2 regions of the Kocuria oceani genome follow, and region 1 is predicted to be linked to the other one. Evidence: riboswitches for the same ligand, from Rfam matches in the RefSeq annotation. Region 1 holds a riboswitch; the other holds the start of a gene.
The links. A riboswitch is a leader RNA that binds a small molecule or an ion and turns the genes downstream of it on or off. The one in region 1 is predicted to bind S-adenosylmethionine.
Positions count from the first base shown of each region.

Region 2: it holds a riboswitch for S-adenosylmethionine, as region 1 does, so the genes downstream of both, PU704_RS01575 (cobalamin-independent methionine synthase II family protein) here and PU704_RS18815 (acyl-CoA dehydrogenase family protein) in region 1, are expected to answer to the same signal.

Region 1 covers NZ_JARAMH010000030.1:10,920-15,495, forward strand. Annotated here, with positions in the region: gene PU704_RS18810 (MFS transporter) at 1-204, opposite strand, end outside; gene PU704_RS18815 (acyl-CoA dehydrogenase family protein) at 208-1,560, opposite strand; SAM riboswitch class I at 1,673-1,767, opposite strand; gene moeB (molybdopterin-synthase adenylyltransferase MoeB) at 1,930-3,108, opposite strand; gene PU704_RS18825 (thiazole synthase) at 3,105-3,995, opposite strand; gene thiS (sulfur carrier protein ThiS) at 3,997-4,236, opposite strand; gene PU704_RS18835 (FAD-dependent oxidoreductase) at 4,233-4,576, opposite strand, start outside.
Region 2 covers NZ_JARAMH010000001.1:316,376-320,951, forward strand. Annotated here, with positions in the region: gene PU704_RS01565 (MFS transporter) at 1-532, opposite strand, end outside; gene PU704_RS01570 (cobalamin-independent methionine synthase II family protein) at 786-2,003, opposite strand; gene PU704_RS01575 (cobalamin-independent methionine synthase II family protein) at 2,079-3,296, opposite strand; SAM riboswitch class I at 3,309-3,413, opposite strand; gene PU704_RS01580 (3-hydroxybutyrate dehydrogenase) at 3,586-4,341, shown strand; gene PU704_RS01585 (IclR family transcriptional regulator) at 4,358-4,576, opposite strand, start outside.

The DNA.
Region 1 (4,576 bases):
GCCGCCGAGCTCGGTGGCCATGGGGAAGAACTGGACGTTGAAGACCAGGGCGGCGGCGGTGCCGTAGAGGTAGAAGTCGTACCACTCGATGGTGGTGCCGGCGAAGGCCGAGGCCAGGACGCGCTTCTTGCCGTGGACGACGCTCGTGCGTCCCGCGGCGGCCGCGGTCGGGGCCGGGATCGTGGTCGGGGGCGGGGTGGACATGCGTCAGGCTCCTGGGGTTCGGTCGGCGTCGGTCCCGGCACCGGTCCTGGCGTCGCCGATGGCGTTCAGGCCCTCCGGCAGGGTGCCGTTGATGAGGTAGTCGCCGAGGGCGCGGGCGCGGAAGGCGATCGGGTTGTGGGTGGCCACGGTCTGGGCGTTGCGCCAGTGCCGGTCCAGGCCCTTGGCGGTGGACGTGGCGGAGGCGCCCACGGTGAGGAACAGGTCCTGGGCCGCGCCGAGGGCCAGCTCCGGCACGGTGACCTGGGCGTGCTCCACGGCGATCTCGGACCCGTGCAGCGCCGCCGGGAGGGCGCCGGTGAAGTCCGGCCGGTCGGCGCCGGTGGTGACGGCGGCGGCGATCCCGGCGTCCAGGGCGCGGGCGGCGTGCAGCACGGTGGCCTCGGCGGCGAAGGCCTTGGCGGAGATCCGGCCGGTGGCCTCCTGGATCAGCGGGTCCTCGCGGAACGGCAGGCCGAGCCCGGTGTTGAAGGTCCGCCGGCGGCCGGCGATGGTCTCCACGGCGTCCCGCCGGGCGGCGCGGGCGACGCCGGCCAGCACGGCCAGCAGCACGAGCTGGAAGAAGGCGGCCTCGTGGACGGCCTCCGCGCTGCCGGCGGCGCGGTCCAGCACGGCGTCGTCCGGGACGCGCACGCGGTCGAAGACCGCGGTGCCGGTGCCGGTGAGCTTCTGCCCGAAGCCGTCCCAGTCGTCCTCGAGGGTGACCCCCTGGGCGTCCGTGGCGACGACGGCGAAGCGGCGTCCGTCCCGGCCGTCGAGGGCGGCCGAGACGCGGGTGTAGTCGCAGAAGACGGAGCCGGTGGCGTAGAACTTCCGGCCGGTGATCTCCCACCCCTCGGCGGTGCGGCGCAGCACGGTGTTCAGGGTGCCGAGCGCGTTGCCGCCCTTCTCCGTGGAGGCGTTGCCCACGGTGGCCCCGGCCAGCACCCGCGGATACCAGACGTCCTGGAGCTCCCGGGGCAGGAAGCGCAGGGACTCCACGAAGCCGGCGTGGGAGCGGTAGAGGTGGGCGATGTTGGAGTCGGCCTCGGCCAGGTCGACCAGCAGCCGGGTGAAGTCCTCGATGCTGACCCCGGGACCGCCGTGGGCCGCCGGGACGCGCAGGGCGCCGAACCCGGCCCGGTCCAGCCGGCCGACCTCCTCGTAGGGCAGCGCGCGGCGGAGGTCCCGGTCCAGGGAGCCGGCGGCGATCTCCGTGAACAGCGGCCCGAAGCGCTCCTTCAGCCCGGCGTAGTCCACCGGCAGGCCGGCAGGGTCCGTGCCGGCAGGGTCCGTGCCGGCGGGGTCCGTGCCGGCGCCGGGACGGGTGGGAGTCCTCTCGGCCGTGGTGCGGGTCATGCGGTGGTCCTCTCGGTCGCACCGAGGAGGGCCGGCCGTGCGGTCACGCCAGGGGCGGGCCCGGTGGCGGCAGCGCGGGGGCCGACGTCACGGAGCGACTGCAGATCCGGGATCTCCATCGGTTCTGGCCTTAGCACCCTGACCCCTGCGAAGGACGGGTTGCTGCGGCGTCGTCGAGCCAGATCTCTCGGCCGCTCTGAATGGGACGGATGACATCGCACCAGACCGCCGGGGTGCGGAGCCACCCGATGACGGCCGCATGTCGTCGGATGTCATGCTGACGTCACAGACGGTCATGTCCTCCCGGGTGGTGTAGGAATCCGCCGCGGGACCCCGCCCGGCCGGAGAAGGGGAGCGCCGCGCATCCGCTCAGTATCGCGGCCGGTCCGGCTCCACCTGCTCCGCCCAGGCGAGCACCCCGCCCTCGAGGTGGCGGATCCGCTCCTCCCGCCCGGCGTAGAACGGGCGCAGCGCGGCCAGGGCGGTCGCCGAGCGGGCGCCGGCCTTGCAGTGCAGCACGAGGTCCGCGCCGCGCGCCTCCGGCGGCAGGGCGTCCGGCCCCCGGTCCAGCAGCTCCTGGAGCGGCACGGCCACGGCGCCGGGGATCGCCAGGAGCTGCCGTTCCCAGTCCTCCCGCACGTCGACCAGCACGAAGGCCGTCTCTCCGCGCGCCCGCCGCTCCAGCAGCCGGGCCAGCTCGCCCGCCGCGACCGTCTCGGCGGGCTCCGCGCCGCCGGCCGGCGGACGGACGGCCACGGGCTCGGCGACGGCGGTGACCGGGGCGGCGTCCGGGTCCGGGTCCAGGCGCATCTCGCGCCAGGTCATCGCCAGGGCGTCGTGCAGCAGCACCCGCCCGAGCAGGGGCTCGCCGGTGCCGGTGATCAGCTTGACCGCCTCGGTGACCATCACCGCGCCCACGGTGGCGGGGAGCATGCCGAAGACCCCGCCCTCGGCGCAGCTGGGCACCTCCCCGTCCGGCGGCGCCTCGGGGTAGAGGTCCCGGTAGGTGGGCCCGTGGCCGGCCCAGAAGACGCTGACCTGCCCCTCGAAGCGCAGGATGGAGCCCCACACGCAGGGGATCCCGGTCAGGGCGGCGGCGTCGCTGACCACGTAGCGGGTCGCGAAGTTGTCCGCGCCGTCGAGGACGAGGTCGTACTGCCCGAGGATCCGCACGGCGTTGTCCGCCGTGAGCCGGCAGGGATGGGTGCGGACCCGCACGAGCGGGTTGAGGGCGGTCACGGCCTCCGCGGCGGACTCCGCCTTGGGCCGGCCGACGTCGGCGGTGCGGTGCACCACCTGGCGCTGCAGGTTGGAGACCGCCACGACGTCGTCGTCGACGATCCCCAGCGTCCCCACGCCGGCCGCGGCGAGGTACTGCAGGGCCGGGGCGCCCAGTCCGCCCGCGCCGACCACGAGCACCCGGGCGCTGCCGAGCCGGCGCTGGCCGAGCGGGCCGATCCCGGGCAGGGTCAGGTGCCGGGCGTAGCGCTCGAGCTCCGCACGGGTCAGTTCGGGGCCGGGCTCCACGAGCGGGGGCAGCGCGCTCACGGGCGCTCCCCCACGGGCGCCCAGTCCCCGCGCGGGACGTCCGCCGGACCGGCGGACGCACCGGCGGACGGACCGGCGTCGGGCGCGTCCGTGTCGATCCGCCCGGCCATCGGCGAGGACGCCTGGGCGTGCCGGCGGGCCGGGATCCGGCCGGCGCGGGCGGCCAGCCGCCCGGCGGCCACGGCGTGGCGCATCGCGGTGGCCATGGCCACCGGGTCCTGGGCCCGGGTCACGGCGCTGGCCAGCAGCACGGCGTCGCAGCCCAGCTCCATGGCGAGCGCGGCCTCGGAGGCGGTGCCGATGCCGGCGTCGAGGACCACGGGCACCGAGGCACGGGAGGCGATGAGCTCGATGTTGTGCGGGTTGAGGATCCCCAGCCCGGTGCCGATCGGCGCGCCCAGGGGCATCACGGCGGCCGCGCCGAGGTCCTCCAGACGGCGGGCCACGGCCGGGTCGTCGGAGGTGTAGGCGAAGACCCGGAAGCCGCGGGCCACGAGCTGCTCGGTGGCGTCGAGCAGCTCCACCACGTCGGGCAGCAGGGTGTCCTCGTCGGCGATGACCTCCAGCTTGACCCAGTCGGTCTCCAGGGCCTCGCGGCCGAGCTCGGCGGTGAGCAGGGCGTCCCGGGCGGTGTAGCAGCCGGCGGTGTTGGGCAGGATCCGGATGCCGTTGCGCTCGAGCATCGCGAACAGCGAGTCGCCGTGGCCGGGGGCGTAGCGGCGCAGGGCCACGGTGGTCAGCGCGGTGCCGGAGGCGAGCAGGGCCTGCTCCAGGGTGTGCAGCGAGCTGAGCCCGCCGGTGCCCATGATCAGCCGGGAGGACAGCTCGGTGCCGTCGAGCACGATCGGGTCCACGGTGGGCGCGAGGTGGGATGCGGGGTGGGTCATGTCAGCCTCCCTGGACGGCGGTGATGATCTCGACGGCCTGTCCCTCGGCCACGGGGGTGCGGCCCCAGCGGCTGCGCGGGACCACGGCGGCGTCCACCGCCACCGCCACGCCCAGCCGGCGGCCGTCCAGCGGGGCGCCGTCGGGGCCCAGGGGCCGCCCGACGGTCTCGGCCACGAGGTCCACCACGGTGGTGTCCCCGCCGACGACGTGCGGGCGGCCGTTGAGGGTGATGGCGGTCATCGGGTGCTCCTGTTCGGGGTGCGGGACCCGATCGCGAGGTCCACGGAGGGCGCCTCGACCGGGCGGTCGAAGCGGTGCGGGTCGGTGCTGGCCAGGTGTTCGGCGTCGGGGCCCGGATCCGTGCCGGACCGCCCGAGCACCAGCTCCGCGGCGAGGCGGGCGGCCAGCGGGGCGAGCAGGACGCCGTGGCGGAAGTAGCCGGTGGAGACCACGAGACCGGCCGCCGGGTCTCCCCCGGAGCCGCGGACGCGGCCCAGGTACGGGATGTCGTCCGGAGTGCCGGGCCGGGCGCGGGCCATGGCCTCGACCAGCTCGAGGTCGGCGACGCCGGGGACCACGG
Region 2 (4,576 bases), on a different contig from region 1:
CCAGCAGCATGCCGATCGGCACGCCGATCTGCGGGTAGGCCCCGAACAGGCCGCGCTTGTGCCGCGGGGCGTGCTCCACGGACATCAGGGCCGCACCGCCCCACTCGCCGCCGGCCGAGAAGCCCTGGATCACGCGGAAGAGGATGAGCAGGACCGGGGCCCAGATGCCGATGGTGGCGTAGGTGGGCAGCAGGCCGATCAGCATGGTCGCGGCGCCCATCCCCACCAGGGTGAGGACGAGGACGATCTTGCGACCGTACTTGTCGCCCAGGTGGCCGGCGACGACGGCGCCCAGCGGGCGGAACAGGAAGCTGATGCCCAGCGAGGCCCAGGCGACGACCTGGGCGAGGCCGGCGTTGGCGGACTCCAGCGGCTCGAAGAAGAGCGGGGCCAGGACGAAGGCGGCCGCCTGGGCGTAGATGAAGAAGTCGTACCACTCGATGGTGGTGCCCACGAGCGTGCCCGCGAGGACCTTGCGCTCCTCGTGGGACATCTCGTGCCGCCCTGCCGGGGCGGTGTCAGCGTGCGCCATGGGATCTCCAGTGTGGTCGGGGACGGGGTCGTCCTCGGCGGAACCGAACGCCTAATAACCGAACGTTCGGTAGTTCAAGGAGATCTTACGGAGGAAAGTGACACCTGTCACTATGGATGCACCACGATCGGATGCCGCGCCGGTATTGTGACGGAGCCCGCCCGTCGGCGAGGGGGCTGAGAATCGGCCGGGCACGAACGGCCGTGGATGCGCCTGCCGTCCGGGTGCTCCTGCGGCCCGGGCCGGGATCCGCTCAGCCGTACAGCCGCTCCGAGGCCAGGCGTGCGCCGGCCGTGAGGGACTCCAGCTTGGCCCAGGCGATCTGCGGGTGCAGCCGTCCGCCCAGTCCGCAGTCGGTCGAGGCGACGACGTTCTCCCGGCCGACCACCGAGGCGAACTGCTCGATCCGGTCCGCGACGAGCTCGGGGTGCTCCACGACGTTCGTGGAGTGGGAGACCACTCCGGGGATGATCACCCGGCCCTCGGGCAGCGGGTGCTCCTTCCAGACCTTCCACTCGTGGGCGTGGCGGGCGGAGGCGCCCTCGAAGGTGTAGCCGCCGGCCTCGATGGTCAGCATGAGGTCCACGAGGTGCTTGAGCTCGAGGTCCGTGGTGTGCGGGCCGTGCCAGGAGCCCCAGCACAGGTGGAAGCGCACCTGCTCCTCGGGGATCCCGCGCAGCGCGTGGTTGAGGGCCTCGACGCGCAGCCGGGTGAACGCCAAGTAGTCCTCCACCGTGGGCTCCGGGTTGACCTGGTCCCAGGACTCCGCGATGGAGGGGTCGTCGATCTGCACGATCAGCCCGGCGCCGGTGATCGCCAGGTACTCCTCCCGCATCGCGTCGGCGCACGCGTACACGAGCTCCTCGTCGGTCCGGTAGTACTCGTTGGTCACGCGCGCGCAGGAGCCGGGGGACAGCGCGGCGACGAACCCGGTCTCCGCGCCCGTGGCCGCCATGGCGGCCTTGAGGTTGCGGACGTCGGAGGCCACCGCCTCCTGGCCGGTGTAGGTCAGCGGCCCGGTGATCTTCGGCTGCGCGGTCGAGGAGCGCCCGGTGAGGATGCCCGACGCCGGGTCCTCGTACGCCTCCCGGAACCGCTCCCGGTCCCGGCGGTCCGGGAAGCTGGTGAGCACCACGTGTCCGGGCGAGGAGCGGCGGCGCTCCGTGGACGCCCACCGGTCCTCGTCCGTGGGCGTCAGCCCTCCGAGGCGCGAGAAGGAGTAGTTCCACCAGGCCCCGTAGTCGACGGCGCTGGACATCGTGTGCCCGTACTCGCCGTCGTTGACGACGTCCACGCCGGTCTCCCGCTGGCGCCGCACGACGTCCTCGACGCCCGTGGCGAGCTCGTCCGTGAGCTGCTCGAACGTGATCGCCCCCTGGGCGTGCTGCCGGTTGGCCTCCAGGAGGCGGGGGATCCGGGGCAGGGAGCCCACATGGGTGGTCTGCACGCGGTCGGTGTTCTGCAGGGTCATGGAGGTGCTCCTCGGAGTGGGGCGGCGGGGGCGGGCAGCGGGGAAGGGTGGCGGGGGCGGGGGGAAGCGGGGCGCTCAGGCCCAGAGCCGGCGCGAGGCGAGCTCGGCGCCGCGGGCGAGCGTCTCGAGCTTCGCCCACGCGATCTGCGGGTGCACCCGCCCGCCCAGGCCGCAGTCGGTCGAGGCGATGACGTTCTCGCGCCCCACGAGCCTCGCGTAGCGCTCGATCCGGTCGGCGACGAGCTCGGGGTGCTCCACGACGTTGGTGGCGTGCGAGACCACGCCGGGCAGGATCAGCTTGCCCTCGGGCAGGGCGTGGTCCTCCCAGACCTTCCACTCGTGCTCGTGCCGGGCGTTGGCGCCCTCGAAGGAGTAGGCGCCCGCGTCGATCGAGAGCAGCAGGTCCACCAGGTACCTGAACTCGAGGTCCGTGGTGTGCGGGCCGTGCCAGGAGCCCCAGCACAGGTGGAAGCGGATCCGATCCTGGGGCAGGCCGCGCAGGGCGTGGTTGAGGGCCTCCACCCGTACCTGGACGAAGCGCCGGTAGTCCTCGACGGCCGGCTCCGGGTTGATCTGGTCCCAGGACTCGGCGATGGAGGGGTCGTCGATCTGCAGCACCAGGCCGGCGTCGAGGATCGCGGTGTACTCCTCGCGCAGCACGTCCGCCCACGCGTAGAGGAACTCCTCCTCGCTCGCGTAGTGGTGGTTGCCGATCCGCGCGGCCGAGCCGGGGGACAGGGCGGCGACGAAGCCCTCGGCCGCCCCCGTCTCCCGCAGCGCGGCGGTGAGGCCCGCGACGTCGGAGGCCACCGCGGCCTGGCCGGTGTAGGAGAGCGGGCCGGTCGCGGCCGGGAACACGGGCGGCGGCAGGTCGGGGTCGGCCAGGTGGATGCCGGAGGAGGGGTCCGTGTAGGCGTCGTGGAAGGCGGCGAGGTCCCGCCGGTCCAGGAAGCTCGTGAGCACCACGCTGCCGGGGGCCGAGCGCTTCGGGACGTGGATGTCGTTGTCGTCGACGATCTCGAGCCCGCCCGTGCGGTCGAAGGAGTAGGTCCACCACGCGCCGTAGTCCACCGAGTGGGTCATCGCGTGGCCGTACTCGCCGTCGTTGACCACGTCGATGCCGGCCTCGCGCTGGCGGCGCACGACGTCCACGACGGCGTCCCGCAGCAGGCGGTCGAACTCCTCGGTACCGGCCGCGCCCGGGAGGCGGGCCTCGTTGGCCTGCAGCAGCTCCGGGGTCCGGGGGAGGGACCCGGCGTGGGACGTGAGGATGCGGTCGGCACTGTGCAGCATGGGGCGCTGTCCTTTCCATCGGTCCTGGCGGTAGCACCGGGGCGGAGGGCGCGGGGCCGTCCGTGCGGGTTGCTGCGGCGTCGTCGAGCCAGGTCTCTCGGCCGCTCTGGATGGTGACGACCCCATCCAATCCCACGGCCGGGACGTTGCGCCATTCGGGAGCCGCGTGACGGGCATGACGCCGTGTGACGCGCGGGTCCCTGCTCGCCGTCGTGCTCCGGATCACATACCGTGACGGTGACCGGTGCCCCGGACCCTGTGGGCGCGGCGGACGGAAGGAAGGTTCCCCATGTTCCAGGACCACGGCCTCGAGGGCCGCACCGCGCTGGTGACCGGTGGAGCGAGCGGCATCGGGCTGGCCGCGGCCCGGGCTCTGGCGGGCGCCGGGGCGCACGTGGTGGTGGCCGACGTCGACGAGGCCGGTGCGCAGCGGGTCGCGGACGAGCTCGAGGGGCGGGCGTGGGCCGTCGACCTGCTCGACACCGCGGCGCTGGCCGGGCTGAGTCTGGAGGTGGACGTGCTGGTGAACAACGCCGGCATCCAGAAGGTCGCCCCGATCCAGGACTTCGACCCCGCCGACTTCCACCGGATCCTCGTGCTCATGCTCGAGAGCCCGTTCCTGCTGGTGCGCGCGGCCCTGCCGCACATGTACGAGCGGGGCTGGGGGCGGGTCGTGAACATCTCCTCCGTGCACGGGCTGCGGGCCTCCCCCTACAAGAGCGCCTACGTCGCGGCCAAGCACGGCCTCGAGGGGCTGTCCAAGACCGTGGCCCTGGAGGGGGCGGCGCACGGGGTGACCAGCAACTGCGTCAACCCCGGTTACGTGCGCACCCCGCTGGTGGAGAAGCAGGTCGCGGACCAGGCCAGGGTGCACGGGATCCCCGAGGCCGAGGTCGTGGAGCGGATCATGCTCGGCGAGACGCCGGTGAAGAAGCTCGTGGAGCCCGAGGACGTCGGCAGCCTCGTGGCGTGGCTGGCCGGACCGCACGCCGCCATGGTCACCGGCGCGTCCTACACGATGGACGGCGGCTGGACGGCGCGCTGAGCGGGCCGGGGGCCGCTCAGCGGTGGCCGAGCTCCCGGGAGAGCCGGTGGGCCTCCGTGAGCAGCGCCCGCCCCAGGAGCCCGCGGCGCTCCCCGGCGAAGCGGGGCTCGATCCCGGTGAGGCTCAGGGCGTAGACGGGGGCGCCGGTCGTGTCGAAGACGGCCGCGGCCATGCCCCAGCTGCCCTCCACGATCAGTCCCGGGTTCACCGCGAAGCCCTCCCGCCGCACGTCCTC